One region of the Comamonas sp. MYb69 genome, then DNA from elsewhere that is predicted to be linked to it. Evidence: predicted binding sites of a transcription regulator. Region 1 holds the regulator's gene; each other region holds the start of a gene.

Region 1 (6,991 bases):
TACCTGTACGACTTGAAGCGCCTGGACAAGCACCGCAATGCGCTCGCCCAGGGCAAGATTCCGATGTCATCGGGCATCGAGGCGCTGGCCAAGGTCTGAACCTGTTTTTGAGGATGGCAGGCCAGCATCGCGCCCCCGGGCGCTGCGCTGGTCTGGAGAGAGCTGCAGGCCCCCATAAGGGCCGCAGCCTGGGTGGTAGGCATTCTTTGCTGACCACCCAGGGCCAGCGTGTTGCTGTCGGCGCGCGCAGGCGGGTGTGCGTGGATCTTTAAAAATAACCGTTAGGAGACAAGATGACCAAGAGCAATACACCGTTCCCGTCCAGAAGACGAACCCTGCTGGGCCTGGCCGCTGGCATGGCGGGCAGCGCGCTGCCCGCCTGGAGCTGGGCCAGTGCGGCCGCAGCGCGCGACTGGCCGAGCAAGCCGGTGACCTGGGTGGTGCCCTTTCCGGCAGGCGGGGGTACCGATGCCTTTGCGCGGCCGCTGTCCTCGCAGTTCTCGAAAATCTCGGGCAAGACCCTGGTGATCGACAACAAGGGCGGCGCAGGCGGCACCCTGGGCGCCAGCTTTGCCGCGCGCCAGCCCTCAGATGGCTACCATTTCTTCATGGGCGGCACCCACCATGTGATTGCGCCCTCGGTCTATCCCAAGCTCGACTACGACATCCAGAAGGACCTGGTGCCGCTGGCCTTGCTCGCCACCGTGCCGCAGGTGCTGGTGGTCAACCCCAAGCGGGTGACGGCGGCCAATATGCAGCAGCTGCTGGCCCAGCTCAAGGCCAACCCGGGCAAGATGAGCTTTGCCTCGGCCGGTGCCGGCACCAGCCACCACCTGGCCGGCGAGCTGTTCAAGATCCAGAGCCAGACCGACATCCTGCATGTGCCCTACAAGGGTGCGGGCCCGGCGCTGCAGGACCTGATTGCCGGCAATGTGGACATGCTGTTCGACGGCCTGGGCTCGTCGGCCGCGCATATCGCCGCCGGGCGCATCAAGTGCCTGATGGTCTCGGGCAGCCAGCGCAACCCTTCGCTGCCCGATGTGCCCTGCGCTGCCGAAGTGGGCCTGCCCGATTACAACGTGACCACCTGGTACGGCCTCTGGGCCATCAAGGGCACCTCGCCCGAGCTGCAGGCGCGCATGTTCGAAGAGGCCAAACGCATGGGCGCGTCGGAAGAAATCAAGGCCATCTGGGCCAAGAATGGTGCGGAATATGGCAGCATGACGCAGCCGCAGTTTGCCGCCTTTGTGGCCGACGAGGTCAAGCGCTGGGCCGAGGTGGTCAAGGCCTCGGGCGCGAAGATTGAATGACAAGAGGAGCGAGATGATGGCGGGGCAGGTTCGTGTGCAATCGTGGGTGGCGGGCGAGGAGGCATCCCGCGCGCAGGCCGTGCGCGTGGTGCTGGACCATGCGGGCAAGCGCAATGCCATGTCGCGCGCCATGTGGCGCCAGCTGCGCAGCGTGTTTGAGGACCTGCAGCGCCAGCCCGGGCTGCGCTGCATCGTGCTGCAAGGCGAGGGAGAGGCCTTTTGTGCCGGTGGCGATATCTCGGAGTACGCCGGCTTTCGCTTTGCTCCAGAGAGCCTGGCCGCCTTCCACGAAGGCGAGGTCTGGCCGGCGCTCAACGCCATGCTGCAATGCGATGTGCCCCTGGTCGCTGCCATTGACGGCGCCTGCATGGGCGCAGGCGTGGAGCTGGCCAGCTGCTGCGACACCCGCCTGGCGGCCGACACTGCCCAGTTTGGCGCGCCGATTGCCAAGCTGGGCTTTCCGATGGCGCACAAGGAGGCGGCGCTGGTGCTGAGCCAGGTGGGGCCTGCCAAGACGCGGCAGATGCTGCTGGAGGCAGCGGTCTTTAGCGCCGAGCAGATGCTGGCCTCGGGCTTTTTGAGCCAGGTCCACCCCGCTCAAGACCTGCAGGCCCAGCTGGAACGCAGCGTCGCCCGCATCTGCGGCCTGGCGCCCCAGGCCGCCCGCATGACCAAGCAGCTGCTGCGCGCACTGGCCGAAGGCGATGCCCAGGCCCCGGTGCTGCAGCAGCCCTATGCCTATGCCGATTCGGCAGAACACCGCGAAGGCATTGCCGCCTTTGTAGCCAAAAGAGCAGCCCAGTTTTGACCGTGCCTGCGCTGGCCACCGGCCAGACCGCAGGCGCCAAGGAAACCACCAACCAAGTAGACAAACATGACCAACGACAACCTGTTCTGCGCCCTGCGCGCGGCCTTTCCTGAGGACCTCGATGCCATCGCCGTGGAGACCACTTCGGCCAGCGGTGAGCCGCTGAACTACAGCTGGCGCGACCTGGACCGCATGAGCGCGCGCATCGCCAACCTGCTCGATTCGCTGAACATTCCCTCCGGCAGCCGCGTGGCGGTGCAGGTGGAAAAGTCGGTCGAAGCGATGGCGCTGTACCTGGCCACCTTGCGCGCCGGCCATGTGTTTCTGCCGCTCAACACCGCCTACCAAAGCGCCGAGATCGAGTACTTTGTCACCAATGCCGAGCCGGCCGTCGTGGTTTGCTCGCCGGCCAATTTTGGCTGGGTCTCCAAGATCGCCTTCCAGTGCGGCACGCAAAGCGTGTTCACCTTGGGCGATGACCGCAGCGGCACGCTGCTGGAGCGCGCCGTGCACTGCGCCGATGCACACACGCCCGCGCAGAAATCTGCCGACGACATGGCCGCCATTCTCTACACCAGTGGCACCACCGGGCGCAGCAAGGGTGCGATGCTCAGCCACGGCAACTTGCTGAGCAATGCAGTGATGCTCAAGGACTACTGGGGCTGGAAAAAGGGCGATGTGCTGATCCATGCGCTGCCGATCTTCCATGTGCATGGCCTGTTTGTCGCGATCCATGCGGCCTTGCTCAATGGCAGCAAGATGGTCTGGTTTGCCAAGTTCGAGCCCAAGGCGGTGATTGCCGCGATGGCACGGGCGACCGTCTTCATGGGCGTGCCGACCCTGTATGTGCGCCTGCTGGCCGAGCCGGGCCTGACCAAGGCGGCGGCCCAGCACATGCGTTTGTTCATCTCCGGCTCGGCGCCGTTGCTGATCGAGACCTTCCGCGACTGGCAGACCCGTACCGGCCACACGATTTTGGAGCGCTATGGCATGAGCGAGACCATCATGTTGGTCTCCAACCCCTACCAGGCCGATGCCCGCCATGGCGGCCAGGATGAGCGCCGGGGCGGCACGGTGGGCTTTGCGCTGCCGGGTGTGGGCGTGCGGGTGCAGGGCGATGACGGCCAGGCGCTGGGCGCCGACGAGATCGGTCATATCCAGGTGCAAGGCCCCAATGTGTTCAGCGGCTACTGGCGCATGCCCGAGAAGACCGCGCAGGAGTTCACGGCCGACGGCTGGTTCAAGACCGGTGACGTGGGCAAGATTGATGCGCGTGGCTATGTGACCATCGTCGGCCGCAGCAAGGACCTGATCATCTCCGGCGGCTACAACGTCTACCCGGCCGAGATCGAGGGCTTCATCAACGAACTGCCGGGCGTGGCCGAAAGCGCGCTGGTCGGCGTGCCACACCCCGATTTTGGCGAAGTGGGTGTGGCCGTGGTCATTGCCAAGGCGGGCCAGCAGCTCGATGCCGAGGGCATCATTGCGACTTTGAAAAAGCAGCTGGCCAACTTCAAGATTCCCAAGCGCTGCTTTGTCGTGGGCGAGCTGCCACGCAACACCATGGGCAAGGTGCAAAAGAACCTGCTGCGCGACCAGTACCAGGGCCTGTTCAAGGGCTGATGCGCCCATGATGGCGGCCTGCGCCGCCATGACAAAACCCTCGCGCTGTGGCAGCCAAGAAGCTGCCGCAGGCGAGGGTTTGCTATTGGGCGGATGCGCTTAGGTGGCGATCAGCGCAGCACCAGCACCGGTATCGTCGCATGGGTCAGCACATGCTGGGTTTCGCTGCCCAGCAGCAGGCGCTTCAAGCCCCGGTAGCCGTGCGATGCCATGACGATCAGGTCGCAGTTTTCCTTTTTCGCCGTCTCCAGCAGCGCCTCGGCAATCATGTCGGACTTGATCACCAGGGTCTTGATGGGCACGCCGGTGGCAGCGCCTTCGGCCACCACCTTGTCGACAATGCCCTGGGCGGCGCGTTCCCAGCCGTCCTCGATGCGCGCAATGTCATCGGGGTTTTGCATGGTGCTGCCCTCGAAGTAGCTGCGCGGGTAGTTGGGCGAGATGTTGACGGCGGTGACCGTGGCGTGGCTCAGCTTGGCCAGCGCGAGGGCGTGGCGCACGGCCTTCTCGGACAGCTCAGAGCCATCGGTGGCAAGCAGGATATGTTGGTACATGGCAGGCTCCTTTCAGGTCAGACGTAGGGCAGGGCGACCAGGGGCCAGCCTTGCCGTGGATTCAACACAGAGCATCGCCGCTTGCGGCTTGAGCGGATGTCGGATCAGACCGCGTTTGTATCCGCTGACGCGGCGACTTGGAATAGCTGCTTAGCTTAGGCCGAGCAGGCCTGGGTGTTGATCAGGCCCTGGAGCTTGTCGGTGTCCAGAATGCGCACATGGCGCTGCTTGACCTCGATGATGTTCTCCTCGGCAAACTTGGAGAAGGTGCGGCTGACGGTCTCGAGCTTGAGGCCCAGGTAGCTGCCGATTTCCTCGCGTGTCATGCGCAGGATCAGCTCATGCTGCGAAAAGCCCCGGGCATGCAGGCGCTGCACCAGGTTCAGCAAGAAGGCGGCCAGGCGCTCTTCGGCGCGCATGCTGCCCAGCAGCAGCATGACGCCATGCTCGCGCACGATCTCGCGGCTCATGACCTTGTGCACATGGTGCTGCAAGGCGGTCACTTCGCGCGACAGGTCTTCGAGCGAGGAGTAGGGCATCACGCAGACTTCGGCGTCTTCCAGCGCGATCGCGTCGCAGGAATGGCGGTCGTTGACGATGCCGTCAAGCCCGATGATCTCACCCGCCATCTGAAAGCCGGTGACCTGGTCGCGCCCGTCTTCGGTGGCGATGCTGGTCTTGAAAAAGCCGGTGCGAATCGCATAGAGGGAGGTGAAGGTCTCACCGTTGCGGAACAGCGCGCTGCCGCGCTTGATCTTGCGGCGCGTGGCGACGATCTCGTCGATGCGCTCCATTTGTTCGGCCGACAGTCCCACGGGCATGCACAGCTCGCGCAAATTGCAGTTGGAGCACACCACTTTGATGGAGTTGGATGTCATGTATCAATACCCGTGAACAAATATTCATGTAGGAACGGCGTTCCTCGTATGCGCCTATTGTGCGTGCAGGCGCCAAATGGGTTCTTGATGTACATCAAGGACGCGTGGCAGAGCTTGGGGCACATTGGGGGTCCGCTAGGAAGAAGCCACATGATTTCCCTGACCCCCGACCTGCTGCGCCGTTTTGATGTTCCCGGCCCCCGTTACACCTCGTATCCTACCGCAGACCGATTTGTTGAAGCCTTTGCTGCGAATGAGTACAAGCAGGCGCTGGCGCAACGCGGCACCGGCCTGGCTGGCAGGCTCGCTCCGCTGTCCTTGTATGTGCATGTGCCGTTCTGCGCCTCGCTGTGCTACTACTGCGCCTGCAACAAGATCATCACCAAGCATGCCGAGCGGGCCGACGAGTACCTGGACTACCTCGAGCGAGAGCTGGACCTGCAACTGGCCCACGTCAGCGCCCGTCCCACCATCAGCCAGCTGCACCTGGGTGGGGGCTCACCCACGTTTTTGACCGATGCCGGCCTCAGCCGCCTGATGGACATGGTCAAGCAGCGTTTTCATCTGCAGCCCGGTGGCGAGTACTCGATCGAGGTGGACCCGCGCACCGTGAGCCGCGAGCGCCTGCAGCATCTCTACCAGCTGGGCTTTAACCGGCTGAGCTTTGGCGTGCAGGATTTTGACCCACTGGTGCAAAAGGCTGTGCACCGTGAGCAGCCCGCTGACCAGGTGTTTGCCTTGGTCGAGCAGGCGCGTGAGATCGGCTTTGAATCTATCAATATCGATCTGATCTATGGTTTGCCCCAACAAAGCCCGGCCAGCTTTGTGCGCACGATGGAGCAGGTCAATGCGCTGCGGCCCGACCGCATTGCGCTCTATGCCTATGCGCACCTGCCCGAGCGCTTCAAGCCCCAGCGCCGCATCCAGGCGCAGGACCTGCCCAGCCCGGCCGACAAGCTCGCCATGCTGGCCCAGGCCCTGGCCGCGCTGGAAGGCGCCGGTTATGTGTATGTGGGCATGGACCATTTCGCCTTGCCCGACGATGCCTTGGCGGTGGCCAAGCGCCAAGGGCGCCTGCACCGCAACTTTCAGGGCTACAGCACCCAGCCCGATTGCGATCTGCTGGCGCTGGGCGTGTCGGCCATCGGCCGCATTGGCGCGACCTACAGCCAAAATGCCAAGACCCTGGAGGAGTACTACGACCTGATCGACCAGGGTCAGATCCCCGTGGTGCGGGGCCTGGCATTGACGCGCGATGACCTGCTGCGCCGCGCGGTGATCATGGGCCTGATGTGCCAGGGGAGTCTGGCGATTGAGTCGCTGGAGCAGGCCTGGCTGATTGATTTTGCCCAGTACTTTGCCGCCGAGCTGGCCCAGCTGCGCGAGCTGCAGGACCAGGGCCTGGTGCAGCTGAGCGACGAGGCGATCAATGTGACCGAGCTGGGCTGGTACTTTGTGCGCGGCGTGGCCATGGTGTTCGACAAGAACCTGCAGGCCGACCGCAACCGGGCGCGCTTCTCGCGGATTATCTAGCCCGCTGTGGCAGGTCTCAGCCCTGCCAGGCCGCCAGGCTCTTGTAGAGCATGTACGCGGCCAGACACAGCAAGATGCCGCCAAAGATCTTCTTGAGCTGGCCCACCGGCAGGCGGTGCGCGGCACGGGCGCCCAGCGGCGCCGTCAGCACGCTGCAGGTGGCAATGGCGGCCAGGCCGGGCAGCCAGATATAGCCCAGCGAATGCGGCGGCAGCCCCTGCAGGTGCAGGCCGGCCACCATGAAGCCGATGACATTGGTGACCGCAATTGGAAAACCCAGCGCCG
Region 2 (6,991 bases), on a different contig from region 1:
GACAACGCGCTGCTGACGATGGCAATGGCCGGCCTGGGCCTCACTACCCATGTGCGCTCGGTGCGGGCTGCGGGCATCAAGCCCTTGCTGCTGGCCCTGGTGCTGTTTGTCTGGCTGGTGCTGGGCGGGCTGGCGGTCAATACCTGGATTTGAGGGCGCTACGAGGCCTCTGCGGCCTCATAAGCTCATACCCAAAAAATCGTTGGCCCGGCGCGCAAAACTGCTACAACGGGCAGGCATCTTTCCGCCAACAACAAGGATTCCAACACCATGCGCATCGAGACATTGGCCGTTCACGCAGGCTATTCGCCCGACCCCACTACCAAGGCTGCGGCCGTGCCCATCTACCAGACGGTGGCCTACGCCTTTGACAGCGCGCAGCACGGCGCCGACCTGTTTGATTTGAAGGTGCCGGGCAATATCTACACCCGCATCATGAACCCGACCACCGATGTGCTGGAAAAGCGCGTGGCAGCGCTCGAAGGCGGCATTGCCGCGCTGGCGCTGGCCTCGGGCATGGCAGCGATCACCGCAGCCATCCAGACCCTGGCCGAAGCGGGCGACAACATCGTCTCGGCCAGCACCTTGTATGGCGGCACCTACAACCTGTTTGCGCATACCTTTCCGCAGCAAGGCATCGAGGTGCGCTTTGCCGATCCGCGCGACCCGGCCAGCTTTGGTGCCTTGATCGACGACAAGACCAAGGCCGTGTTCATCGAGTCCATCGGCAACCCGCTGGGCAATGTGACCGATATCCGGGCGCTCGCCGATGTGGCCCATCGCCATGGCGTGCCGCTGATCGTGGACAACACCGTGCCCTCGCCCTATCTGCTGCGCCCCATCGAGCATGGCGCCGACATTGTCGTGCATTCGCTCACCAAGTACCTGGGCGGCCATGGCACCAGCGTGGGCGGTGCCATCGTCGATAGCGGCAAGTTCCCCTGGGCCGAGCACAAGGCGCGCTTCAAGCGCTTGAACGAGCCCGATGTGAGCTACCACGGCGTGGTCTACACCGAAGCGCTGGGCCCTGCGGCCTATATCGGCCGCGCGCGCGTCGTGCCGCTGCGCAATATGGGCGCGGCCATTTCGCCGCAGAACGCCTTCCAGATCCTGCAAGGCATCGAGACCCTGGCGCTGCGCATGGACCGCATCTGCGAGAACACGCAAAAGATTGCCGAGACGCTGCAAAAGCACCCCAAGGTGGCCTGGGTGCGCTATGCCGGCCTGCCCGACCACCCGGACCATGCCACCTTGCAAAAGCAGTCGGGCGGTCGTGCCTCGGGCATTCTGTCCTTCAGCCTCAACGCCGCCGATGGCGAAGGGCGCGCTGCCGGTGCCCGCTTTCTGGATGCGCTGCAGCTGTTCACCCGCCTGGTCAATATTGGCGATGCCAAATCGCTGGCGACGCACCCGGCTTCGACCACGCACCGCCAATTGGACAGCGCAGAGCTGGATAAAGCCGGCGTGAGCGAAGGCATGGTGCGCCTCTCGGTCGGCATCGAGCATGTCGATGACCTGCTGGCCGATCTGGAGCAGGCGCTGGCCCAGGTCTGAGGGTCCGTCGCGCATAAAAAAGAGCCGCTTGCATAAAAAAGAGCCGCTTTCAGTAAGCGGCTCAATCACAGTGCTCTTTGGCTCCTGAACCACCAGGAGCGGGTTGTAGACCCCTTTTAGAAACGGTAGCCCACACCGACACCCAGCAACCAAGGATCCACCTTGAAGGTGCCCACCTTGGTGCCGGCCGAGCGCACATCGGTCTTGATGTAGACCTTCTTCACATCGACGTTGATCGACCAGTGCTTGTCCAGCATGTAGTCAAAGCCGATCTGCAGCGCCGGGCCAAAGCTGTTCTTCTTGATCGATGGATCGAGCGCGGCCTCGACGGCCGGCGCAAAGTTCACGTTCGAGAAGCGCGTGTAGTTCACACCAGCGCCCAGGTAGGGCTTGAAGGCGCCCATATTGGTGAAGTGGTACTGCGCGAGCAGGCTGGGCGGCAGGTGCTTGAGCGTGCCGATCTTGGCGCCGTCCGAGCGCAGGTCGTGCTTTTGCGGATAGGTCAGCACCAGCTCGGCCGCGATATTGGGCGTGAAGAAATAGGTCACATCCACTTCGGGAATCGTCTTGTCATTGATCGACAGACCCAGGCCGGTGGAGTCCTTGTTGGCGCTGTCCAGATGCACGGCGCGCACACGCACCTGCCAGGGGCTTTGCGCCTCTTGTGCCATCGCCGCGCCCGACGCCATTGCACATACAGCTGCCGCTGCCAACATCATTTTTTTCATCGTCATTGCCCTCGCTGCGATCTTGCTCGCATGGATTGAAAAGTAGCTGAACCCAGGCCGCATCTGCATGCCCCCACCCGCGCCAAGCGCCGTATCTGAAGGCGGCAGAGCAGTTTCTGCTGTCCATGCCTGCATCTTCTGCTTTAGCGGGCTGTACGGCCCTGACCCAGATCAACGAGACAAAACAAGCGATGAAAAAAGGCGGCCCGCTGTTGCGATGCCGCCTTCTGCTTCTTGCTGGCCGCGCCCGAGGGGCGCGGCCAGCAGCCATGCGCTGCTGCTTGCGATCAGTGCCCGCGCAGCTTGTGCCAGGCCTCCACCGCCAGCACCACCAGGCCACCAATGGCTGCACCAACAGCCACATGCACCAGCGTTGGGGCCAGCAGTGCCACCACGCCACCCATCGGGGCTACGGTACTCTCCAACCAGTGCTCGATCGGGCCAATGCCATGCACCAGCAGGCTGCCGCCCACCATGAACATCGCAGCCGTTCCGACAATCGACAGGCCACGCATCAGCCAGGGCGTAAACGCAATCAGGCCCCGGCCAAAAGCCTTGGCAGCGGCACTGGTCTTGCGCATCAGCCACATGCCCACATCGTCCATGCGCACAATACCGGCGACCAGGCCATAGACAAACACGGTGATCGCCAGCGCCACGGCCACCAGCACTGCAAACTGCTCCCACAGCGGCTTGCTGGCCACAGTGCCCAGCGCGATGGCGATGATTTCTGCAGACAGAATGAAATCGGTACGCACCGCACCCGCCACCTTGGCTTTTTCATAGGCCACAGGGTCCATGTTTTTCTCGCTGGCAGCCTTCACGGATGATGGCGCCACGCCCATCTGCGCAGCCTGCTCGGACTCCTTGACGGCATCATGGGGCGCCTGTTTGCCGGGCTTGTGGAACAGGCTCAGCACCTTCTCCACCCCTTCAAAACACAGAAAAGCGCCGCCAAGCATCAACAGCGGCGTGATCAACCAAGGCGCAAAAGCACTGATCAAAAGCGCTGCCGGCACCAAGATGACTTTGTTTTTGAGCGATCCCTTGGCCACCGCCCAGACCACCGGCAACTCCCGGTTGGCCTTGACCCCAGTCACCTGCTCGGCGTTCAGCGCCAGGTCATCGCCCAGCACCCCCGCCGTCTTTTGCACCGCCACCTTGGTCTGCGTGGCCACATCGTCCAGGATGGCCGTGCTCTTGCCCGCAGCCGTCTTGGTCATCAGCGCCACATCGTCAAGCAAGGTCGCAATATCATCGAGCAACATCAACAAACCAGCACCTGCCATTACGCACTCCCTGTCTAAATTCGGTGGCAAATCATAGCGATTTCACAAAGCAATGCCGTGTCAGGCCCCGTAAAACGGTGATTTCTACGTTTTGTTGGAGCTTGTTCACAAAACTTTATGCAGACCTTGTCAACAACTTCAGCCTGCGGCCCGTTGTACACCCATCTACACCAGAAAGGTGAAAGGACTGAAATGACTGAAGTGTTTGCTATTTGGCCTGAAGACGAACGTGACCGTAAGCGTGCTCCTGCCCGCTTCTGATACCAGCGCAGCCTGCAAGCGGTTGAGCCAGACCTAAAAACCCGGCACCCGCAGCGATTGCAAGCCCACTGATCTCTCTCACTTAAGCCCCGCTCTGCGGGGCTTTGTTTTGCCTGTAGCAACGCTCCTACAGCGCAAAACGCAGCCAAGCCCTCCGCCATGCCAGCAGAGGGCTTTGGCTTTTACACCGCCACCATGTGCTCGTACAGGATCAGCGAGCCAATCGCAATTAGCACCACACCACCCACCGCCTCTGCCCAGCGGCCGGTGATATTGCCCAGCACGCGGCCGACCATCACGCCCAGGGTCACCATCGCAAAGGTGGCAAAGCCGATGCTGAGCGCAACGACGGTGATGTTCACATCCAGAAATGCCAGGCCCACGCCTACCGCCATCGCGTCGATGCTGGTGGCAAAGCCGGTGGCCACCAGCAGCCAGAAGCCATGGCGCGCGGGCCGGCTCATCTCGGGCTCATCGGCGCTTTGAAAGGCACCCAGCACCATGCGGCCGCCCAGCACCAAGAGCAGCACAAAAGCAATCCAGTGGTCCCAGGCCTTCACATAATCGGCCGCGGCATAGCCCAGCGCCCAGCCCACCAGCGGCGTGATGGCCTCGATAACACCAAAGATCAGGCCGGTGCGCAGTGCCTCGGACCAACGGGGTTTGACAAGGGCAGAGCCTTTGCCAATCGCGGCGGCAAAGGCATCGGTAGACATGGCAAGCGCCAACAGGGAAATGGAAGCAGCGTTCATCGGAGGTTCTTCTAGGACAGTCGGGCATGAGCACAACGGCATGCCACCACTGCCCGACCGAGGTCGTGCTGGCATGCCGATGGTCTCGCCAACCGAAGAACGGATGTCTGCGCCACAGCATGCGAAATGCCGAGTATGTTGACGCAGACGCTTCCAGCGCGGAAGCAGGCTACTCCCCAAGGGAGCCCGCAGTCTAAACGCTGCGCAGCGCTTCGGAGCACATGGCCCCAAACGCGCCAAGTTCTTTAGGAATGGATCGCATTTCTGTCTTGCTGTTGCGGCCTGGACCCAGCAAAACGCCAGCCGCTACAAGCCGAAACATGAGCAAGCTCATGTATTGCAGCTCTCCCTTGGCACCCTCTGACAGAGGCAGCCAAGGCGTCTCCCAAGTAACAGTGTGGCACTTCACCCAGGGTTGCCCCTAGTTCATTTTCAGGTGTTTTGTATACACTTAATGTATGCATATGTGCACACAACGCATAGCCATTGAGGCCTGTTTTGTGCTGCACATGCCATGCATGGACCCGCGCACATGACGAGACAAACCCGGCCGCCAGGCCGCAAATAAGGCGCAGCTGGATGCGCCCGATCCAAGGATGTCAATGACCGATCTTGCAGCAGACCAGAACGCAGGCTTTGCCTTCAATCCCGCACAGCAGCGCCCGGCAGCGGCCGGTGCCTTGCCCGCCGGCGTATGCCCCTCGCTCTACAACAAAGACCTCGCGCCCACCAAGAAAGACAGCCGCTCCTGGGGTGCCTACAGCCTGTTCACGCTCTGGGCCAATGATGTGCACAGCCTGGGCAACTACGCCTTTGCCATCGGCCTGTTTGCGCTGGGCCTGGGCGGCTGGCAGATTCTGACGGCGCTGATGATGGGCGCCGCCTTGCTGTTTGTGCTGCTGACCTTGTCGGGCTTCATGGGCCCCAAGACGGGCGTGCCTTTTCCGGTGATGAGCCGCATCAGCTTTGGCACCCGGGGCGCGCAGATCCCGGCCTTGATCCGGGGCGGTGTCGCGATTGCCTGGTTCGGCATCCAGACCTACCTGGCCTCCAAGGTGCTCGATGTGCTGTTGATCACCCTCTTCCCCAGCCTGCAGGCGCTGCTGGCGCACCAGGTGCTGGGCCTGCCGGTGCTCGGCTGGATCAGCTTCAGCCTGCTGTGGGTGGTGCAGACGATGATTGCCTGCTGGGGCATGGAGAGCATCCGCAAGTACGAGGCCTTTGCCGGCCCGGTGATTCTGGTGACCTTTATCGCGCTGGCCGGCTGGGTGCTGTACAGCTCGGGCGGCAAGATCCAGTGGACGGCGCCCAAGCCCAGCACAGGTGCGGCGATGTGGGTGCAGATCATGGGTGCAGCCTCGCTGTGGGTCGCTATCTATGGCACCTTTGTGCTCAATTTCTGTGACTTCACCCGGGGTGCCACCTCGCGCAGCGCCGTGGTCAAGGGCAACTTCTGGGGTATCCCCATCAACATGCTGATCTTCGGCCTGATCGTCGTCGTGCTGACCGGCGGCCAGCTGGCGATCGATGGCACGCTGATCCTGAGCCCGACCGACATCGTCGAGAAGATCCCCAACAAGCCCTTGCTGGTGCTCGCCAGCCTGTCGCTGCTGATCCTGACCATCGCCGTCAACCTGATGGCCAACTTTGTCGCCCCCGCGCTGGCCCTGGCCAACCTGCTGCCGCGCCAGCTCAACTTCCGCCGCGCGGCCCTCGTCAGCGCCATCCTCGGCTTTGTGATCCTGCCCTGGAACCTCTACGATTCGCCGCTGGTGATCCTGTATTTCCTGGGCGGTCTGGGCTCGTTCCTGGGCCCACTGTTTGGCATCGTGATGGCCGACTACTGGCTGATCCGCAAGCAGCGCGTGCATGTGCCAGCGCTCTACAGCGATGACCGCAACGGCCCTTACCATTACGAAAACGGCGTCAACCGCCGCGCCATCCAGGCCCTGGTGCCCTCGGCCCTGATTGCGCTGCTTTTCGCCTTTTTGCCGGCGCTCGAATCGGTATCGCACTTTTCCTGGTTCATTGCGGCCGGGCTCGGCGGCCTGTTCTACTGGCTGCTGACGCCCAAGGGCCAGCACTATGAAGACCAGGACGGCGAGGCCATTGCCGTGAACCATGCCCAACATTGAGACGGAGTTTTTTGCATGCGCATCCTGATCGTGAACGTCAACACCACCGAGAGCATGACCGAGGCCATCGGCGCCCAGGCGCGCCGGGCAGCCGCACCGGGCACCGAGATCGTCGCCCTCACCCCGCGCTTTGGCGCCGAATCGGTAGAAGGCAATTTTGAGAGCTACCTCTGCGCTGTCGGCGTGATGGATGCCGTCATGCGCTATGACCAGCCCTTTGATGCCGTCATCCAGGCCGGCTACGGCGAGCATGGCCGCGAAGGCCTGCAAGA
Region 3 (6,991 bases), on a different contig from region 1:
TCGACTCTACAGCCGCTGTTTGACGGTTGTATGAAGGGCCGCACCATGTATGTGGTGCCGTTCTCGATGGGCCCGCTGGGCTCGCCCATTGCCCACGTGGGCATCGAGCTGTCCGACAGCGCCTATGTCGCGGTCAACATGAAGATCATGACCCGCATGGGCCGTGCCGTGTACGACGTGATCGGCAGCGATGGTGCATTTGTGCCCTGCGTGCACACCATCGGCGCGCCGCTGCAGGCCGGCGAAAAGGACACCACCAGCTGGCCTTGCAACAAGACCAAGTACATCGTGCACTACCCCGAGACGCGCGAAATTTGGTCCTACGGTTCGGGCTACGGCGGCAATGCGCTGCTGGGCAAGAAGTGCTTTGCGCTGCGCATCGCCTCGACCATGGGCCGCGACCAGGGCTGGCTGGCCGAGCACATGCTGATTCTGGGCGTGCAAAACCCCCAGGGCAAGAAGTACCATGTGGCCGCCGCTTTCCCCAGCGCCTGCGGCAAGACCAATTTCTCGATGCTGGTGCCACCCACCGGCTTTGAAGGCTGGAAAGTCACCACCATTGGCGACGACATCGCCTGGATCAAGCCCCAGGCCGACGGCTCGCTGCGCGCGATCAACCCCGAAGCCGGCTACTTTGGCGTGGCCCCTGGCACCAACTACCACACCAACCCCAACTGCATGGCCAGTTTGGACAAGAACGTCATCTTCACCAACGTTGCGCTGACCGATGACGGCGATGTGTGGTGGGAAGGCATGGAAAAGGACAGCGGCCAGCTGCCAGACCACCTGATCGACTGGCAAGGCAAGGACTGGACGCCCCAGATCGCCAAGGAAACCGGCGCCAAGGCCGCCCACCCCAATGCCCGCTTCACCGTCGCTGCCACGAACAACCCGGCGCTCGACGAAGCCTGGGACGACCCCAAGGGCGTGAAGATCGATGCCTTCATCTTTGGTGGCCGCCGCTCGACCACCGTGCCGCTGGTGACCGAGGCGCGCAACTGGAAGGAAGGCGTCTACATGGCTGCGACCATGGGCTCGGAAACCACCGCTGCCGCCTTTGGCGCGCAAGGCGTGGTGCGCCGCGATCCGTTCGCAATGCTGCCTTTCATGGGCTACAACATGAGCGACTACTTCGCCCACTGGCTGAACCTGGGCGACAAGCTCGAAGCCGCTGGCGCGCAGCTGCCCAAGATCTACACCACCAACTGGTTCCGCAAGGATGCCGCTGGCAAGTTCGTCTGGCCTGGCTACGGTGAGAACATGCGCGTGCTCAAGTGGATGCTCGACCGCCTCGAAGGCCAGGTGCAGGGCACGCAGACCGCCTTTGGTGTCGCGCCGCAGTACGCCGAGATCAACTGGACCGGCCTGGACTTCAATGCCGAGCAGTTCAAGACCGTCACCAACATCGACACCGCCGTCTGGACCGAAGAGCTGGCATCGCACCAGGCCCATTTCGACCACCTGGCCCAGCGCCTGCCCCAGGCGCTGCTGGACATCAAGGCCGATCTGGAAAAGCGCCTGGTCGCTGCTTGATCGGTAGCTGGCGAGCTCGCTGGTAGCCCCGCTGCCAGTGGCTGGGATAGCGCAACACAGCAAAACCCCGCATGTTTTAGGCATGCGGGGTTTTGTTTTGGGTGCTTGGTTTGTTGTGAGCGCGCTTGGACTCAGCGTCAGCGCATCGATGGAACTGTGGTTTGTTGCATACAGCCAGCATGTTGCGGGGCAGGAAAGTGCTTGCCAAGCGTTTTCCTAGCACCTGCGGCTTGCGCAGGCGGAGGTGTTCCGCAATCCCAAACCGCTGATCCACTTTGGATGAGATGCAGCCACCAGCAACAAAAAAGCCACGGCATGCCGTGGCTCTTGAAAAGGCAGATCGTGGCTGCCGGCGCTGGGGCTCTGGAGGAACCCCGGCGTTGATCAGTAGTTCTTGTGGTAGAACGAAACCGCTGCGTCGCTCATGGCGCGGTTCAGGTCAGCCATCACGCGGCTGTCTTGCAGGGCCACTTGCCAGGTCTTGTCGTCTTCCAGGGCGCGGCGGTGGCCTTCGTCCCAGCTGCGGCGGGCGGCGCGCAGGCTGCTGCTCAGGTTGCGGGCAGGGGCGGCCAGCAGGGCGATGGCGACAAAGGCGACAGCCCACAGCAGGGCCCAGCCAGCGATCCAGTGGCTACCGCCAGCGACGGAGTCCACCAGGCGGGTAGCAACCACCAGCACGGCAGCGACCAGCGCGGCCAGCATCAGCGATGCGCCAACGCCCTTGGTGCCGAAGGTGGTCTTGAGATGTTCAGCAGCACGTTCCACACGCAGAACGCCCGTGTGTTCGGTAGCCATGTCAGTGTGTACAAAACTGTTGGTCATGATGGATGTCTTTGGTATTAATGCTTCTTTGAAGCGATGAACGAAGTATAGGGTTTACCCTAGACGTTCTCAAATTTATCTTTTGAATCTGTATCATTCATGCCAGTGATGTATTGCGGTTCGCCCAGCGTTGCAAAGGATTGAAAATGCTGCCCCACCAATTTCGGCACCTGGACCTGAACCTCTTGCGTGTATTCGACGAGGTGATGAATGAGCGCAGCCTGACCCGGGCGGCCGACAAGCTGGCCATCACCCAGCCGGCGGTCAGCAATGCGATGCGGCGCCTGCGCGAGGCGCTGCATGACGAGCTGTTGGTGCGCAGTGGCCAGGGCGTGGAGCCCACGCCGCTGGCCAATGCGCTGTGGCCGGTGGTGCGCGAATCGCTGGCGCGCCTGCAGGCCAGCTTTGCGCCGGAGCGCTTTGACCCCGCCCATGCGACCCAGGCCTTTGTCGTGGCGATGGCCGATGCTACCGCCGCCACCTTGCTGCCCAGCCTGATGCATATTCTGGAGACCGAGGCACCAGGCGTCTCTGTGCATGTGCAACCACTCACTACCCGGGATCCGCGCGAGGAGCTGGAAGCCGAGACCGCCGACCTGGCCGTGGGCTATTTCCCCTTTGTGCTCGCGGAGATGACGGCCCGCGCCCAGTCGGGGGACCTGGTGGATTTCGAGAGCCGGCGCCTCTATGACGGCGAATACCTCTGCGTGATGCGCAAGGATCACCCTCTGAGTGAGGGCTTGCTTACTTTGGAGCGCTACTGCGATGCGCGCCATATGCTGGTGAGCTTTTCCGGCCAGCCCTTTGGCTTTCTGGACGAGGCGCTGGCATCGATCGGCCGCAAACGCCGGGTGGTGCTGACGGTGAACCAGTACTTCACCGCCGCCCGCGTGGTGGCGCGCACCGATCTGCTGACCGTCCTGCCGCGCCACTTTGTGCCTGCCACCGGCATCGCCGATCTGCTGGCCTTCCAGCCGCTGCCGCTGCGCGTGGAGGCCGTGCATGTGGATGCGCTCTGGCGCAGCCGCAGCGGGCATATTCCGCCCTCGGCGCTGGAATGGATGCTGCACGCGCTGGAGCGCTCGGCCCGGGCGGCTTTTCCTGACCTGGAATTACCGATGTAGCGGGGCTGCAAGGCGCCAAAGCCCATGGTAGGCTTGGCGACCATGCACCTGCAAATTCTGTCCGACCTGCATCTGGAGACCCACCCCCATTTCCGTGCCCAGCCTGCGCCCGGCGCACAGTTGCTGGTGCTGGCCGGCGACATTGGCTCCTACCAGAATGGCTCGATGCTGGACGATGCCGATTTTGGCCTCACCCAGTTCAGCCCGCAACAGGCCGGCGGCCATTGGCCCGAACCGGTGATCCTGGTGCCCGGCAACCATGAGTTCGACAACCAGGATTTCGATACCGCCCGGCTGCGCCTGCGTGCCAGCTGCGAAAAGCTGGGCATCACCATGCTCGACTGCGACACCCTGGCCATCGACGGCGTGCGCTTTATTGGCACCACCCTCTGGTCCGACTACGACGCCATTGCGCTGCACAACGGCGTGACCGAGTTGGGTGCGCTGATGAAGCAGCGCGAGAAGGCTTTCAAGGCCGCCAACTTCTACCTGACCAAGGCCCAGACCGAGCGCAATGGCCAGCCCTTTCTGGCCGCCGAGATGCGCGACGAAGCGCTGCGCTGCCAGGAATGGCTGCGCGCCGCACTGGCCGAGCCCTTTGATGGCAAGACCGTCGTCATCACCCACTTTGCGCCCAGCCTGCGCAGCGCCGATCCGCGCTATGGGCTGACCCCGGGCACCGCCGGCTTTTGCAATGTGCTCGATGACCTGCTGCCCTATGCCGACCTCTGGATCCACGGCCATCTGCATGCGCCCAGCGACTACCTGGCCAAAGGCCAGCACAGCGATGGCCGCCCCTGGCAATGCCGAGTTGTGGCCAACCCGCTGGGCTATGCGCGCAAGGGCGAGCAGGAAAGCTTCAATCCGCATTGCTTGGTGGCGGTGTAAAGCGACAGGTTCTCAGGGACTGCTTAGCGCGCCACTACTTCTCGCGCGGCTCCACAACATGGGTACGGTAAGGTTGTGTGCTTGGCGCTGACTAGCCTCTGCGGCGCCGCCATGTCTTGAACGGCCGCTTATATCCCGCGTATTCATCTCCATTTTGCATACCGTGTCCCTAAAACAGTTATTGAGGCGCATTTCAGCAGCAAAATGTTTACGGTCGACAGTTCTTCTCTGAGGCGTGCTTAGCATCTTCGATCAAATCCAAGGGTTTTTACCTAAATTTATCGCCGCACCTGATGCACATCAATGCCCGTTTGACGGTAAATCTATAAGCTGATACACATGATTTAGCCTGTAAAGCGCGTTCTCGCTGATGGAGCGCGGGTTTGCCAGGCCACAGTCCAGCGTTGGTGGCGCCACCGGTGTTGGGTCCCTCACCCCTTTTTGAAGGAGTCAAGGCATGCGTATTTTGTTGGCCGTTGATGGCAGCCCCTACACCCAGAAGATGCTCGATTACCTGGCAGCGCACGCAGAGTGGCTGACGCCCAACCACCATTACACGGTGCTCACGGTGCAGCCCTTGCTGCCGCCCCGGGCTGCCAAGGCCTTGGGCAAGGCGCTGGTGGATGACTACCACAGCGAGGAGGCGCAGAAGGTGCTGGTGCCGGTGCAGGAGTTTCTGGCCGCCCACCAGGTCAAGGCCGTGGCCGAGACTGCTGTCGGCCCGATCTCGCAGACCATTGCCGAGACGGCCGATAAGGGCGGCTATGACCTGCTGATCATGGGCACCCGGGGCCATGGCGCACTGGCCAAGCTGGTGCTGGGCTCGGTGGCGACCCAGGTGCTGGCCGAGAGCAAGCTGCCGGTATTGCTGATTCGGTAAATGGATCAGATCATGCGTCTGTCATTTGCTATTCACCATATAGCAATACTTGGCGTGGATACTGCACAAGCAATGGATTTCACTGATGAGGGAGGGATGGAACCACCGGTGCGATGAATGCCTGTGGACATCCGGAAACTGCTTGCATCCCCCTGGGGTGCAGGCAGTTTTTTTATGCCTTGACGGTGGCGCGCGCGGCGGCAGTCGGCGGCGCCAGGCTGCTCTTGGCGCTGTGCACCATCGCATCGCTCAGGGCGCCCAGCAAGGCCGACTGCAGGTTCCAGCAGTGCCAGTACAGGTCCACGCGCAGCACCTGGGCCTCGGCCACATTGACCAGGCGGCCATCGGCGAGATAAGGGCGGGCCAGCAGCTCGGGCACCACGCCCACGCCCCAGCCGGCGGCCACGGCGCGCACCTGGGCTTCGGAATTGGGCACATAGAGCTGGTGCAGGCCAACGGTCTTGAGGCCCATCGCGCGGGCGACAAACACGCGCTGCATGTCGTCCTTGCGGTTGTAGCTCAAAAACGGCAGGTGCTTGAAGTTGCTGCGGTTGATTCCTTGCGGCACATGCTGCTGGGCAAAACTGGGCGCTGCCACGGCGATGTAGTGCATCGCGCCCAGCGCGGTCACGCGGCAGCCGCGCAGCGCCTGCGGCATGGTGGTGACGCAGCCGAGCACCTCGCCGGTGCGCAGCAGCTCCAAGGTGTGGTCCTGGTCGTCGGTGATGATCTCCAGCGGCAGCTGCTGCAGCGCAATGTCCTGCAGCGCATCGAGCGCCCAGGTGGCAATGCTGTCGGCATTGATGGCAATCGAGATGGCCTCGTCATGCGCGCTGCGGCCCATGGCGTGGGGCAGCAGGCTGTGCAGCTCCTGCTCCAGGTCGGTGCGCAGCAGCCGCAGCTGCTGGGTGTGCTTGAGCAGCAGCTGGCCGGCAGCGGTGGGCCGCAGCGGGCGGCTGCGCACCACCAGCACCGAGCCGATCTGCGCCTCCAGCGCGCGCAGCCGCTGCGAGACGGCCGATTGCGTCACATTCAGGCGCAGCGCGGCCTTCTCGAAACCGCCTTCTTCAATCACGGCGGCCAGGCATTCCAGCGCGACCGGGTCCAGGTTGCTCATGGGGCTCCAGTATTAGAAGAACTGATGAATCTTGAAGAAGTTTAATTGCACTTTATGTTGCAGCCAAGATGCCAGACACTGAGAGGCATGAAAGTCATCATCCTCGGCGCCGGCATCATCGGCACCAGCACTGCCTGGCATTTGCTGCAACTCGGCCATGACGTCACCGTCGTGGATCGCCAACCGGACGCGGCGCTGGAGACCAGCTATGCCAATGCCGCGCAGATCTCGGTGAGCTACTGCGAGCCCTGGGCCAACAAGCATGCCCCGCTCAAGGCGCTCAAGTGGATGTTCGACAAGGAGGCCCCGCTGCTGCTGCGCCCGCATGCCGATCCGCAGCAATGGCGCTGGCTCACCCAGTTTCTGGCCGAGTGCAATGACCGCTCCTTTGCCCGCAATGTGCAGCAGATCGTTGCGCTGGGTGCCTATAGCCACAACGCCTTGAAGGCCGTGGTGGCGCAGACCGGCATCCAGTTCAACCGGCTCGAGCGCGGCATCGCCCACTTCTTCACCAGCTACGAAGCGGTGCAGGATGCGCAGATGGCCGTCGACCTGATGCGCCAGTACGGGGTGAACCGCCGCATGGTCAGCACCGAAGAGTTTTTGAAGATCGAGCCCGCCTTCAAG

Evidence for each region. Region 1 encodes FNR, which switches genes on or off when oxygen is low (the NO sensors DNR and NnrR bind a similar motif). Its sites were predicted from a motif close to TTGATNNNNATCAA; they were not measured.
Region 2: WH303_RS07080 (OmpW/AlkL family protein) is a predicted target of FNR. The motif match lies at 2,444-2,457, and genes of this name have one in related genera.
Region 3: WH303_RS02480 (universal stress protein) is a predicted target of FNR. The motif match lies at 4,658-4,671, and genes of this name have one in related genera.

The regions. Positions count from the first base shown of each region.
Region 1 is NZ_JBBGZG010000016.1:26,650-33,640, forward strand. Features, by position in the region: gene WH303_RS19735 (malonyl-CoA decarboxylase) at 1-99, shown strand, start outside; gene WH303_RS19740 (Bug family tripartite tricarboxylate transporter substrate binding protein) at 294-1,310, shown strand; gene WH303_RS19745 (enoyl-CoA hydratase/isomerase family protein) at 1,327-2,118, shown strand; gene WH303_RS19750 (malonate--CoA ligase) at 2,185-3,741, shown strand; gene WH303_RS19755 (universal stress protein) at 3,852-4,295, opposite strand; gene fnr (fumarate/nitrate reduction transcriptional regulator Fnr) at 4,451-5,173, opposite strand; gene hemN (oxygen-independent coproporphyrinogen III oxidase) at 5,324-6,706, shown strand; gene WH303_RS19770 (sulfite exporter TauE/SafE family protein) at 6,723-6,991, opposite strand, start outside.
Region 2 is NZ_JBBGZG010000004.1:160,746-167,736, reverse strand. Features, by position in the region: gene WH303_RS07090 (YeiH family protein) at 1-153, shown strand, start outside; gene WH303_RS07085 (O-acetylhomoserine aminocarboxypropyltransferase/cysteine synthase family protein) at 271-1,554, shown strand; gene WH303_RS07080 (OmpW/AlkL family protein) at 1,671-2,282, opposite strand; gene WH303_RS07075 (DUF808 domain-containing protein) at 2,570-3,571, opposite strand; gene mntP (manganese efflux pump MntP) at 4,015-4,584, opposite strand; yybP-ykoY riboswitch at 4,604-4,769, opposite strand; gene WH303_RS07065 (NCS1 family nucleobase:cation symporter-1) at 5,187-6,719, shown strand; gene WH303_RS07060 (aspartate/glutamate racemase family protein) at 6,735-6,991, shown strand, end outside.
Region 3 is NZ_JBBGZG010000002.1:62,613-69,603, reverse strand. Features, by position in the region: gene WH303_RS02500 (phosphoenolpyruvate carboxykinase (GTP)) at 1-1,533, shown strand, start outside; gene WH303_RS02495 (hypothetical protein) at 1,918-2,328, opposite strand; gene WH303_RS02490 (LysR family transcriptional regulator) at 2,502-3,479, shown strand; gene WH303_RS02485 (metallophosphoesterase) at 3,522-4,367, shown strand; gene WH303_RS02480 (universal stress protein) at 4,825-5,247, shown strand; gene WH303_RS02475 (LysR family transcriptional regulator ArgP) at 5,420-6,364, opposite strand; gene WH303_RS02470 (D-amino acid dehydrogenase) at 6,452-6,991, shown strand, end outside.